DNA from 4 places in the Fictibacillus sp. WQ 8-8 genome. Region 4 is predicted to be linked to each of the others. Evidence: riboswitches for the same ligand, from Rfam matches in the RefSeq annotation. Region 4 holds a riboswitch; each other region holds the start of a gene.
What was found. Region 4 has a riboswitch for S-adenosylmethionine ahead of M1K46_RS14485 (methionine ABC transporter ATP-binding protein). Riboswitches for the same ligand answer to the same signal wherever they lie in the genome.
Positions count from the first base shown of each region.

Region 1 (3,424 bases), on a different contig from region 4:
GAAGGCAAAAGAGCCTGTCCTAGATCTTTCACTGTTTAAAAACCGTGTTTTTGCCACAACAAATGCTCTAGGGTTTTTACTGGGCTTAGGCATGTTCGGTGCGATCATGTTCGTTCCGATGTTTATGCAGGGAATTCTGGGTGTAACTCCGACACAAGCTGGTTCTACCATGACACCGATGATGATTTCTCTCATCCTGGCGAGTATTATTGGAGGAAGACTTCTATTGAAAGTTCCTTATCGAACCGTATTGACTGCGGGCATGATCATTACAGCAGTAGGCTTCTACTTGATGAGCACGATGGGTGTTGATTCCAATGAAATTACAGCATACGCTTATATGATTATTATGGGATTCGGAATGGGTCTTGTTATGCCGACATTAATGATCGCGATTCAAAATGAATTTCCGAAAACAAAACTGGGAGCTATTACTTCTGCATCAACGTTCTTCCGTTCAATTGGCGGTACGATTGGTATCACTGTTCTAAATGTAGTGATGAACCATTCCTTAGAAACAAAAATGAAAGATGTAGTGAGTGAACAAACGAACCCAATGCTTCAAGGGATCTTTCAAAAGTTAGCAGACAAAACAGATGCATTGTTCAGCATTTTAATCCATCCAGATCTTCTTAAATTGCCTGATACAATTAAAGATACCGTTATTCATTCTATACAGACCGCATGGAGTGATTCTTTTACCACTGTATTTTTAACAGGCTTGATTTTTATTGGAGCGGGTATTTTGGTCGCTTTATCCGTCGGCGGCGGAAGAATTAGCCGGGAGCGCCCTGAACAGCATACGCCTTCTAATCAGACGGCGGTTATTGAAAAACCAGCTGTTGAATAGTGATAAATAAAGACATGAGGATGATATCCTCATGTCTTTATTGTTTCTCTCATAAATTCTTTGAGCAAGTTCCCCCACTTATCAAATTCTGTCAGAAATCCATCATGGCCAAACATGGTGGATACCTCAAGATATTTTGCTCTTTTATTTTCAGCTTGAACATCTTTTACAAACTGTTCCATTAAATCAGAAGGATAGAGCAAATCACCGGTGAAACCAACACAAAGCATTTGAGCCTTATAGCTCTGGGAAGCAGCCACTACTCCTCCCCTTTCTCTGCCGATATCGTGAGTATCCATCGCTTTCAATAGTGTTAAGTAACTGTTGGCATCAAAACGGTCCGCTAATTTATCCGCTTGGTATTGAAGATAGGATTCAACTGAAAAGGCTGCATCCTCATGAATGGTTTCCCAATTCTCTGTTTGTTTTCGCTGAAATCGATGATTGAACAATGCTCCCGAACGATAAGTGAGCATACCGATCATCCGAGCAATGCCAAGCCCTTTCCTTGGTGTATTTTCTTTACCGTACTGTCCGTTATTCCATAAGGGATCACTGAGGATGGCCGTTCTTCCCGCTGCATTGAAACCTATCGCATAATCACTTAGAAAAGGGGTTACGGCAATCGGGATCAGACGCTCCATAAAATCAGGATACATCAGTCCCCACTCTAATACCTGCATGCCGCCTAACGATCCGCCGATCACTGCCTCTAGACGTCCCAAGCCGAGTACTTCCAAAAGTTTCTTTTGGGCCTGCACCATGTCTCTGATTGTTATCAATGGAAATTCAGCTCCGTAAGGACTTCCAGTAACGGGATTGACCGAGAGTGGTCCTGTTGATCCGTCACACCCTCCCAATACATTTGAAGTAATCACCTGGTATTTCTCCAAATCAATATACTGCCCATTTCCCAATAGACCTGCCCACCAGCCTTCTCCCATCTCACTGTTTAACGTATAATGATTACCTGTAAGCGCATGGCATACGAAAATGGCAGGTGCATTTGCTGCGCCGATTCGCTGGTAAGCGATATGGACATCTTTCAGCTCTTTTCCAGACTCTAACGTAAGTTCTCCTATTGCTGCCGTATCATTTACAGCAGATAATTGTGTATTTGCCAACAGATATCCCCCCATTTATTCAACAAAAAACACCTCTCTAAAAGATTCAGAGAGGTGCAATTATCCGCTTGGGCTTGACCTTCTCTTATCTCTCAAAGCCTTCTGCCTTGCAGGATTTGGCACCTGTTCAGAAATAATCTGCAGGTTGCCGGGTATCATCGGGCCAGTCCCTCCACCACTCTTGATAAGAGTCAATTATGAATTTTTCAAATACTTTAATACGTTCAAAAATACCTTACTCCTATAGGTTTGTCAAATGGAATTTGGAGGTTGGGTACAAATGTTACGATTATGTTTGCCTCTCTTATATATAGGGAATGAATTTATATAAGTTTACAAAAAAGGGGTGATTTTTATGCCTTATTACGAAAGAATCCTTGTTGGTGTGGATGGATCGGAATCTTCGGAGGTTGCCTTTTACAGAGCTATAGAAATTACGAAAGAATATCATGCGCAATTGCTAATTGTTCATATTTCTGAGGAAAAAATCCCTACTGCTCCATTAGACGCAGGTGCAGTTAACTTCGAGATGAACCGTGACAAGAGTTTTAGTGAATCCCTTCTTGAAAATTATGATGAGATGGCAAGGAAACATGGATTAAAAAATGTTAAAACCTTATCTAATTACGGAACTCCAAAAACAGAAATCCTTTCTTTCGCTTCCATGCATGAAGCAGATTTAATTGTCTGCGGTGCAACCGGGTTAAACGCTATGGAACGCATTTTTATCGGCAGTGTTTCACAATATATCACCAGGCATGCCACTTGTGATGTTCTCATCGCCCGGAACAGCCAAAAAATTGAATCATCGGGTCTTAGCATAAAGAGCTCAAGTGAACGATAATAAAACCTCGGACCTTTCAATGGCCTGAGGCTTTAATTTACTTGCTGAATGTATGGTTGCCGATTACTATTTTGACAGGCTTTGTATCGAGCCAACGGCTTACCGCTGTCGTTTTATTATAGAAAAACAGCGATCCATTCGTATTGTCATAACCGGATAATGCTTTATCAACAGCTTTTTCTGATGAAGGTGAAGGCTTTTTCAGGTTGTTTTCCATGACAGGCTGAAACTGACCTTTGTCGTAGATAACCCCTTTGATCGTATCCGGAAAGCTATCAGCCTTTACTCGGTTCAAGACAACAGCAGCAACTGCAGTTTTACCTTCAAAACTTTCACCCATTGCTTCAGCTTCAACAAGAGAAGCGAGAAGTCTTTTATCTTCTGAAGAAGCTTTCACTTGATCTTCACTTACCCCTTTAACTGCCGGTATGTTTAATTGCTGGCCAGGTCTTATCATATTTCCGTCTAAATTGTTGTCTTTTTTGATACTTTCATAAGGTACGTTATAAGACTGACCAAGCTTCCAAAGTGTATCCCCTTCCTTTACCGTATGTGCGCTTGCATTTGTTCCTCCTGCTATAGAGAGCCCAATGGCTGTTATTCCTG
Region 1 covers NZ_JAMXKG010000007.1:101,402-104,825, reverse strand. The annotation lists gene M1K46_RS16665 (MDR family MFS transporter) at 1-850, shown strand, start outside; gene metX (homoserine O-acetyltransferase MetX) at 880-1,974, opposite strand; SAM riboswitch class I at 2,057-2,165, opposite strand; gene M1K46_RS16655 (universal stress protein) at 2,330-2,818, shown strand; gene M1K46_RS16650 (cell wall hydrolase) at 2,856-3,424, opposite strand, start outside.
Region 1: another riboswitch for S-adenosylmethionine. It lies ahead of metX (homoserine O-acetyltransferase MetX); the one in region 4 lies ahead of M1K46_RS14485 (methionine ABC transporter ATP-binding protein).

Region 2 (3,424 bases), on a different contig from region 4:
TAAGCTTTTTGCTGCAACAGCTTTGACTTGAACTCGTCATACGGCATGGATATGTTGGCCTTTGCCCATAACACGATTCCAAAAGCTGCGGCGATTCCAATGGCAGGTGCGCCTCGCACTTGCAATTTTTTTATGCAATCCCACACTTGTTCAATTGTCGTAACATTAATGTAGACGGTATGGCGGGGAAGCTGCTGCTGATCAAGCAGCAGAAGATGATCCCCTTTATATCTCAGTGATGAAATCCAGGTTTCTGTCGTACTCATAATCATTAAACACTCCTGATGTATGTGATAAATTCATCGATATTTTTTATGCTCTCAGCGTTCTTTACCCAATCGCTTCCAAGCTTCAGCACACGTTTTTTTAACTCGATTTGGCCATTGAAGTCTTCAATGGAATCAAGATCTTCGACATGGGCAAGCCCAATCGTGCGGCGGATCACTTCACAACCGGCAAAACCAATCATATCTGTAAAAATGCTATTTAAAATCTCTTCCTCAAATCCAGGAAGTTTGGTTGCAGACTCTACACCCTCTGTTTTCCACAGTTCTCTGTAACGGGCAGTGAAGGTTTCCCAAGTGTCTTTGATCACGCTGAGCAAATAGCTCTGATATTCTTCGCGCCTAAGAGAGTCAGAGATATGAAAGGACTGTGAGGCATGATTCAATGCAATATTGGCAAAAAAGTGGGCGATATCAAAGCCTTGAGGCCCATAATAAGCAAACTCGGAATCTATTAATTTTGTAGAAGTTTCGGTAACGAAAATACTTCCGGTATGGAGGTCACCATGCAACAGAGCCTCTGCACGCGTCAAAAATTTATATTTTAGAGAGGCAGCTCTCTGTTTGAGGAGAGTATCACTCCATAGTTCGGAAACGGCCTCCTTCAGCTCGGAAGGAAAATCGTTGGTGTCGATGTCATAAAACGGGTCAGTAAATACAAGGTCTTCGGTAATCTTGCAAAGTTCAGGGTTTGTAAACGTCTGGACAAGCTCTTTCTTCTCGAAAGGATGCAAGTAAAAATCACTCGTATAGAACAGGCTTTTGGCAATAAATGTGCCGATGTGCTGTGCAAGATGAGGATATTTGACCCCTTCGATCAGACCTTTCCGCAGAATCACGTGAGAAGATAAGTCTTCCATTACAGTGAGAGCGAGATCCTGGTCTGTATAAAAAACTTCTGGAACATGCTCAGGAGCAAATTCTGCTGATTTTATTAAAGAGCTGCTTTCAATCCTTGCCCTGTCCAGTGTAAGCGGCCAGCTTTCTCCCACGACTTTGGCATAGGGAAGTGCCTGCTTTACGATAATGGATTTACCTGTATCTTCTTCGATTAGCCGAAAAACAAGGTTAAGATTACCGTCACCAATCTCATTGACTTTAATGTTTTGATAATCAGATAACAGTTCGAGTTTTTGTGCCAGCTCCACCACGGTTTGTTCATTCAGTCGTTCGTAAGATTGTTTGAGGGTTGTTGCCATCTATACTACCTCCGGAATATTTTGTATGTAAAAAGGCCTCTTTTCTGTAAGAAAAGAGGCCTGGATGTATAGTTTCCACGCCTCTTATCTTGCAAAACAAAGTTTTGCTGGAATTAGCACCGTGCCATACTGGATCTCCAGGCTTCTAGTAATAGACGCCCCATTTCACAATGGTATTACGGTCGGTTGCTGGGTTTCATCGGGCCAAATTCCCTCCACCTGCTCTTGATAAGAGACAACAAATATAAAATTGTTAGAAAAAACAGAATGCAATAATAATTTACAATGGCAATCATACAATCTTATCCATTGTCTGTCAAATCTTTTTTAATAAAATTCTGGACGTCTGTCTTCAAACACAGGGATTCTGTTTCTTACTTCTTCAACAAGATCAGTGTCGACCTCAGCAAACAAAATGGTCTCTTCTTCTCCGTCTGTCTCTGCAATAATTTCTCCCCAGGGATCAATGACCAACGTGTGACCTGCGAACGTGTTGTTCTTATCACTGCCGACCCGGTTGCATGCCACAACGTAGCATTGGTTCTCAATGGCTCTTGTTATTAGCAGGTTCCGCCAGTGGCTCAGCCGCTGCGCCGGCCACTCGGCAGGAACAAACAGGATAGAGGCGCCTTCAAGAATATGGGCGCGAATCCATTCAGGGAAACGGATATCATAGCAGATGACACCGGCAGCAGGAACGTTTTCCAGCATGAAATTTCCTTTGCGGGAGCCCGGAGCAATATATTTTTCTTCCTGCATTAGCCGGATCAGATGGAGTTTACTGTATTCGCCGGTCTGCTCACCTTTTCGGTTAAAGGCATACATGGTGTTATAGATTCCTTCATCCGTTTTCTTAGCGATGGAACCTGCAACAATGTTCACTTGGTATTTGCTGGCAAGGCCGCTCATTAATCGTTTGATCTCATCGCCGTTTGTATCTCCTATCTCATCTAGCCTTTCTAGATCATAGCCTGTAGTCCACAGTTCAGGAAGAACAATCACATCAGGTTTTTTCATTGCTGCCTGTTCAATTCTTTCTGAAGCCCTCTTAATATTTTCCTTGGGATTGCCAAGCTGAATATCCATTTGAATCGCTGCAACAGTAAGTTTCATGCTATCCTCCATTAAAACGTTTTGACAGATTTTAATTAAGCGTATAACATAATTGATTAGAATTTCAAGAAAATTACGAAAGACAGGATGTGTAACCGTGAAACAATTCCAGCAAGCAGAAGCTTTATCGCGGCTGCCTGAACAATTTTTTGCAAAGCTGGTAGGCAAGGTGAGTGCTGCTTCTAAAGGGCATGATATTATCAACCTTGGCCAGGGAAACCCTGACCAGCCAACGCCTCCGCATATTGTGGCAGCTTTGCAGGAGGCTGCTCATAACCCGCAATATCATAAATATTCTCCGTTCAGGGGTTATGATTTTTTAAAAGAGGCAGTAGCTGAACATTACAAGAAAGAATTCGGCGTAGACGTTGATCCTAAAAAAGAAGTAGCTGTCTTATTCGGAGGTAAAGCGGGTTTAGTAGAGATTTCACAATGTTTTTTGAACAAAGGTGACCTAGCCTTGGTCCCGGATCCTGGATATCCCGATTACTGGTCAGGACTTGCCATGGCGGAAGCTGAGATGAGCATGATGCCTCTTAAAGAGGAAAATGATTTCCTGCCTGATTACGCTGAAATCTCACAAGAGGATGCAGAACGGGCAAAACTCATGTTCTTGAACTATCCGAATAATCCAACGGCGGGTGTAGCCACAGTGCCGTTCTTTGAAGATACAGTAAGCTTTGCTGAAAAGCATAATATTTTAGTCGTCCATGATTTTGCCTATGGAGCCATCGGATTTGAAAACGAGAAACCGGTCAGCTATCTGCAGGTTCCTGGTGCGAAAGAACAGGGTATCGAAATCTATACGATGAGTAAGACGTATAACAT
Region 2 covers NZ_JAMXKG010000003.1:391,758-395,181, forward strand. The annotation lists gene mtnA (S-methyl-5-thioribose-1-phosphate isomerase) at 1-266, opposite strand, end outside; gene mtnK (S-methyl-5-thioribose kinase) at 272-1,483, opposite strand; SAM riboswitch class I at 1,565-1,718, opposite strand; gene M1K46_RS07360 (carbon-nitrogen family hydrolase) at 1,811-2,608, opposite strand; gene M1K46_RS07365 (pyridoxal phosphate-dependent aminotransferase) at 2,694-3,424, shown strand, end outside.
Region 2: another riboswitch for S-adenosylmethionine. It lies ahead of mtnK (S-methyl-5-thioribose kinase); the one in region 4 lies ahead of M1K46_RS14485 (methionine ABC transporter ATP-binding protein).

Region 3 (3,424 bases), on a different contig from region 4:
ATTGCAGTGCTGTACCGGAGATTCCAGCGGACTGCAAAAGCGTCCGGGCGTTCGTTACAATAATCAATCCTCCAACAACCACACCTAAAATATGCGAAGGGATAATGCGGACGAGCCATGCTGCGATCGGTGCTGCGATTAATCCTCCCGCCATGAGGGCGATAACCCACATCCAGTTGACCTGCTCCCATCCGAGAGAGATGAGGAAACCGAGTGTAGCAGAAACGGCAACAGCAAATTCGCTCGTATCCACGGAACCGATGACCTTTCTTGTTGTTGTGCCGTTTTTGGCTAACAGGACAGGTGTGGCTACCGGTCCCCAGCCTCCTCCTCCGGTGGCATCCAAGAAGCCAGCAACAAGTCCGAGCGGGATGAGCTGCTTGCGGCTGAACGCTTTTTCATGATCAGCAGGCTTGGTGTTCTTTTTAAATAAAAATCGGTACAGAATAAAGAAACCAAGGAACAGCAGGAAAAAGGAAATATACGGTTTTACTGCGTCGCCAGGAAGATTGGATAAAAAGCAGGCACCGGTAAATGCCCCAATGGATCCCGGAATAATGAGACGAAAGATAATTTTACGGTCAACATTACCGAACCTGATGTGTGATGCACCTGAGGCGGCTGTCGTAACAACCTCTGCAAAGTGAACCGAAGCCGAAGCAACCGCCGGAGCGATTCCAAAGGCCAGCAGCAGGGAAGTCGAAGTCAGTCCGTAAGCCATTCCGAGTGACCCGTCAATCAGTTGTGCAACGAGTCCAATCAGGGCCAGGATGATCAGTTTTTTCATTTTACTCCTCCTAACAAATAAAAGGCCCTTAACAGTAAAGTTAAGAGCCTTCGGTTTTTCCGATCAGCAGTGTATCTCTTTTCGAATTTAGTATCTACTATATTCAATGGAATGAAAGTCTGTCAATAAAATTTTCGGATATTTCAATAAATATTTTTTAATCCGATAAGAATAATAGGGTTTGCGAAAGCATAAATGTGTGTTATTATTTAAAAAAATAAAAAAACTTATCCAGAGCGGTGAAGGGAACTGGCCCGATGAAACCCGGCAACCTGCATTTTTTTGCAAGGTGCTAACTCCAGCAGAATGTTTATTACATTTTGGAAGATAAGGTAATATGTTTACCTCGTCAGTCTTTCCGAAATGGAAAGGTTTTTTTATTGCCATTTTAATTCCTAAAAAAACCTAACAAAACATATTAAACGAGGAGGTTCTGATGTGGTAAACGGTAAAAGCCAGGATGAAATTTTTGAACAGTTAAAAGAAATGCTGAACAGTATCAAGTATGGGTCCATCACGTTAATTGTTCAGGATGGAAAGCTGATTCAGCTGGAAAAAAACGAAAAGGTACGTTTTAAATAAATATTCGCTGACTAGAAAACTAGAGGCGGTTTTAACATAGCAGGATGGCTGCTTATGGTTAAAGCTGCCTTTTTCATTGGAGGGGTGGTTAACATGCTCAAGTTTGACACATGGAAAGAACAGGAGTTTACGTTTCCGGAAGACAGTGAAACGAAGGGGGCACTCGAAGTACTGAAATGGGCGTATGAGCAATATGGAGATGCACTCGTTTATGCGTGCAGCTTCGGAATAGAAGGCAGTGTCCTGGTGGATCTTGTATCCAAGGTCAAACCAGATGCAAGAGTCGTTTTCCTGGATACAGGCCTTCACTTCAAGGAAACGTACGAGGTGATCGAAAAGGCGAAAAAAAGATATCCGGAAATGAAGATTGAGATGAAGAAGCCTTCGCTGTCCTTGTTGGAACAGGCGGAAAAGCATGGCAGCGAGTTATGGAAAAGAGAACCGAACCTCTGCTGTTATATACGAAAGGTAGTCCCTCTTGAGGAAACACTGAACGGAGCACCGGCATGGCTGTCGGGTCTCCGGAGGGAGCAGTCGGCAGGGAGGAGCAATGTTCAGTACATCAATAAGGATGAACGTTTTAAATCCGTGAAAATCTGTCCGCTGATCCATTGGACGTGGAAGGAAATTTGGAGATACGCCTACAAGCAGAATCTGCCCTACAATCCGCTTCACGATCAGGGGTATCCGAGCATCGGCTGCGAGCCGTGCACGCTTCCGGCTGACGGGTCGGGTGATTCCCGCTCAGGACGCTGGTCAGGGCAAGGGAAAACAGAGTGTGGACTTCACGAATAATAAAGTAAAATTACAGGAGGAATTAACATGACATCAATTTTGCCGCATGGAGGAAAGCTGATAAACCGTTATGAACCAAATCTGCCAACAGACCACATTCAAAAGGAAGTGGAACTGGATGCTACATCCTTAAGTGATCTTGAACTGATCGGTGTAGGAGCCTACAGCCCAATTACTGGTTTTCTAAATGAAGAAGACTATCAATCTGTCGTTGATTCTCTACGTCTTGCTGATGGAACGGTTTGGAGCATTCCAATCGTCCTTCCAGTTCATGAAAAACAAGCCAGGACGCTATCAGCAGGAGATCAGGCGAGGCTCGTATTTGAGGGTGTAACGTACGGAGTCATCGAGGTGGAAGACCTTTACCGCCCGGACATTAAGCATGAAGCAGAGCAAGTCTACCAAACGGCAGATACTGCACACCCTGGGGTTAAAAAACTTCTGGAACGCCCTTCTTACTATGTCGGAGGATCAATCACTCTCGTAAAGAGGCCTGAAAAACAGAGGTTTACTGAATATCGTCTGGATCCAGCTGAAACCCGCCAAGTCTTCAGAGACAGGGGATGGAATACAGTTGTAGGTTTCCAGACAAGAAATCCTGTGCATCGAGCACACGAATACATTCAAAAAACAGCCCTTGAAACCGTAGATGGACTGTTCCTGAACCCGCTTGTTGGAGAAACGAAATCCGATGATATTCCCGCTGATGTGAGGATGGAAAGCTATGAAATCCTGCTTGAAAACTATTATCCGCAAGACCGGGTATTCTTGGCCGTATTTCCGGCAGCGATGAGATATGCAGGACCGAGGGAAGCCATTTTTCATGCGATGGTCCGCAAAAACTTCGGATGCACACACTTTATCGTTGGAAGGGATCATGCAGGTGTGGGTAATTATTATGGGACGTATGATGCACAAAAAATCTTTTCCAGGTTTACTCCGGAAGAACTAGGCATTACACTGATGTTCTTTGAACATAGCTTCTATTGTACAAAGTGCGAAGGAATGGCTTCATCGAAAACATGTCCTCACAGCAAAGAGGATCATGTGATTTTGTCAGGCACTAAAGTGAGGGAACTGCTGAGAAATGGAGAGCTTCCGCCAGCCACCTTCAGCCGCAAAGAAGTCGTAGAAGTACTGATCAAAGGTCTGCAAGAAAAAACAGTAACCGCATAAGGAGGAACATGATGAGCCAAATACAGAACATTACATGGCACCAGGCGGCCGTATCAAAGGAAGACAGAAGAACACAAAATGCCC
Region 3 covers NZ_JAMXKG010000001.1:121,943-125,366, reverse strand. The annotation lists gene M1K46_RS00620 (sulfite exporter TauE/SafE family protein) at 1-787, opposite strand, end outside; SAM riboswitch class I at 1,012-1,121, shown strand; gene M1K46_RS00615 (YezD family protein) at 1,253-1,369, shown strand; gene M1K46_RS00610 (phosphoadenylyl-sulfate reductase) at 1,463-2,164, shown strand; gene sat (sulfate adenylyltransferase) at 2,192-3,340, shown strand; gene cysC (adenylyl-sulfate kinase) at 3,352-3,424, shown strand, end outside.
Region 3: another riboswitch for S-adenosylmethionine. It lies ahead of M1K46_RS00615 (YezD family protein); the one in region 4 lies ahead of M1K46_RS14485 (methionine ABC transporter ATP-binding protein).

Region 4 (3,424 bases):
CGGCATATACAATCAATGGCACAATCGCGGCCGATGTCCCGATAGAGGTACCGACTACTAATCTTGTAAACGGGATAATCGCCACCATTAAGATGATGAACGGTATCGAACGCAGAACGTTTACAATCGCGTTCAAAACGTTAAAGACGGCCAGGTTTTCAAGAATGTGCCCCATCCTCGTGACTACGAGTACGACGCCAAGCGGAATGCCGATTACAGCCGAGAACAATAAGGAAAATCCAACCATCGTTAAGGTATCACCGGCCGCATTTAAAATGTCGACCCAAAATGTACTCCAATCAACTTGCATAAGGTGCAACCTCCCTTATTTCGACTTCACTCTGGTTCACGAAAAAGATCGCTCTTCTGATTTCCTGTTCGTCGCCGATCAATTGAACAACAAGGTTTCCGAAAGGGACGTCTTGAAGTTCTGTGACATGGCCGTATAGAACGCTGACGTCCACGTTGAATTTCTTGGCAATCTGTGACAGCAGCGGTTGTCCTGTGGATGCTCCGGTAAATACAATCCTGAAGATCTGATGATTCCTGTCCTGCTTCTTCAATAGGTCTTTAAGGGACTCAGGCAATTCATCCTGAAGAACTGAACTGACGAAGCGCCTTGCCGTCTCAGTCTGTGGCCTTGCAAATACATCAAAAACGCTCCCTTTCTCAATCACTTCTCCGTTCTCCATAACAGCGACGGAATCGCATATCTCACGAATGACGTTCATCTCATGCGTGATGATCAGAATCGTAATGTTGTATTCCTTATTGATTTTTTTCAGAAGCTTTAAAATACTGGAGGTCGTCTGCGGATCCAATGCCGATGTTGCTTCATCACACAATAGCACTTCCGGATCAGTGGAGAGCGCCCGGGCAATGCCTACCCGCTGTTTTTGTCCGCCGGAGAGCTGGTCGGGATATTTATGCCCGTGCTCGGACAAGCCAACAAATTCCAGCAGGTCGTTCACCTTCTCTTTAACGAATGATTTCTTCATGCCGAGAAGATAAAGCGGTGTCGCAATATTATCAAATACCGTTTTTGCGTTCAGCAGATTAAAATGCTGAAAAATCATACCGATATTTTTCCGTTTTTTTCTCAGTTCCTTCGGAGACAATCTTGCCATGTCCTCCTCTCCTACAAAGACGTGCCCTGATGTCGGCTTCTCCAAAAGATTCACACATCGCAGCAAGGAGCTCTTTCCTGCTCCGCTGTATCCGACAACACCGTAGATCTCTCCTTTTTTTATCTCAAAGCTCACATTGTTTAACGCTCTTACCTGGCTTTTGCCACTCTCATAAATTTTGGTTACCTCTTCAAATCGAATCAATGATGTGATCTCCTTTCTCGCTACTGTTAAAACATCAAAAAAAGCCTCTTCTTGAAAACAAGAAGAGGCCTGACGCATAGATGAGTGGCTGATCTCTTCTTATCTTCCAAGCGCTAATCGCTTGCCGGACTTGGCACAGTATTCCCATTAAACCGGGAACCCGCTGCCGAGGTTTCAAAGGGCCAATCCCTCCACCTCTCTGGATAAGAAACAAATATAATGTTCAATTAAATAAAAAAATCTCTTCTTAAAGAAAGAAGAGATGTTGTATCCATAAGGAAACGAGCTGCTCTTCTTATCTTCCAAGCCCTTAAAGGAACTTGCTGGAATTGGCACAGTGTTTTTCAAAAGAAAAACCCGCTGCCGAGGTATCACAGGGCCATATCCCTCCACCTCTCTGGATAAGAAACACGTTCATATTTACTTGATGTGACCTATCTTATACCATGATCTAAGTCGATGTCAAATCTTTTTTCGGAGTTCTCTGATCGGAATAAAAACACTGAAGCCATAAAAGCCAGCCACATTACTCCTCCGGCAACTCCAGCCAGTACATCCGTAATATAGTGAATGCCTAGATAAATTCTGCTCCAGCAAATAAATCCAAGGTGCACTGCCAATATACAAAATTTCGTTCTAACAAATTTTTTTGATAAGAGTGTAAAAAGACCATAAAGCGCTGTTGCATTCATCGCATGAGCACTCGGATATCCATACCTAATGTAAAAAGGTTTAGTGGATGGAGGCCGCTGCTTCCAATTCTTTCTCCAAACAGAGTTAATCAAACGGCATCCGATCAGGTTGGCTATTAATAAAAAAACAATGTTTCTCTTTCCTTTTTTCCTGTATCTGTATGCAGAATAAATAGTGGCAGGAATCAACAGAAATCCAGAACCAAGAAAAGAGTAACTTCTCAGAAAGAAATCCACGAAACCTCCGCCCCGTGCTGAAAATATAGCCAAGCTTCCCATTCCGTCAAGTTTCATCCAATGATCATCATTACGAAGCCTGTTCATTAGTCTTAAAGCTACAATACCCATTATCATAACGCCGCTTAGAATTGCCATATTCTCTTTTTTCATATCCGCCCTCACTTTAACTTGCTTTTATGTACATATCCTTTCATGTGGCGGACTATTTTATGCGTTCAGGCACCTATTAGAATTACTCTATTGTTAAAGTTTCACCGCATCTTTTTCTAAGAAAACCATAATGCTGCCCTGTTCTATTTTTTGCACATAACGCTCAGCGGTCCGTTCTGAAAGATCCAGGGACATGAGAACTTCTTTTAAATCATCCTCTGAATCCTCATTAAACATGGATGCAAATGGACCAGCAGCAAGCAGCGGACCAATACCGGGAACACCAAGGCCTGGCACCGCGATGGCTCCGCCGATACCAGTCAGAAAACCTGCAATGGTTCCATAGGCGGCTTCGTTTACATCTTCGTCCAGATGTTCTTCTGAAACATTCGTTTTATCGGCAACTCGATCCATCTTTCCATCATCTTTAGCAAGGATGGAGATGTCCTTTGCATTATATCCTTGATTCACCAGGGATTGTATACTTTCAACAGCTTCGTTCTCTGTTTCATACACTCCAATCACCATTTTGCTCATATGTATTGCCTCCTAATCAATGTCTGATTTTATTTACTAGTATTTACCCCAACCCTATATCTGTAAACAGGTGTCATCATAAGCATAAGAAAACTCCCCTCCAAATGCCGGGGAGTTTTAGATGGTTTCCTCTTTTAGGATAGACCGGCTCTTTGGAAAATATATTCCTTTTGATCCGCCTCTTCCCTTGTGTCTCCCAGTACGAGGCCCTGTATAAGCGTGCCGGCATCTTCATAAGGGCTTTCACTGCCATTATAGATCGACAGCGGAATGAAATATCTATCTTCAATCCCCCGTTTCACTTCATCATACAGGGGTTCTATACCGCCCTTGGATTCCCAGGAAACGAATTTGATTACCTTTTTACCGAGCTGTTCATCAACACTGTCTCTCATAAGAAGTGCGGCGGTAGAACCGTTGACTCTATAATTTAAATCAAAGGCTATTTTCCTTCCATCAGCCGTTACCGCAATG
Region 4 covers NZ_JAMXKG010000006.1:60,239-63,662, forward strand. The annotation lists gene M1K46_RS14480 (methionine ABC transporter permease) at 1-310, opposite strand, end outside; gene M1K46_RS14485 (methionine ABC transporter ATP-binding protein) at 300-1,331, opposite strand; SAM riboswitch class I at 1,428-1,541, opposite strand; SAM riboswitch class I at 1,624-1,739, opposite strand; gene M1K46_RS14490 (phosphatase PAP2 family protein) at 1,766-2,413, opposite strand; gene M1K46_RS14495 (general stress protein) at 2,507-2,950, opposite strand; gene M1K46_RS14500 (ATP-grasp domain-containing protein) at 3,085-3,424, opposite strand, start outside.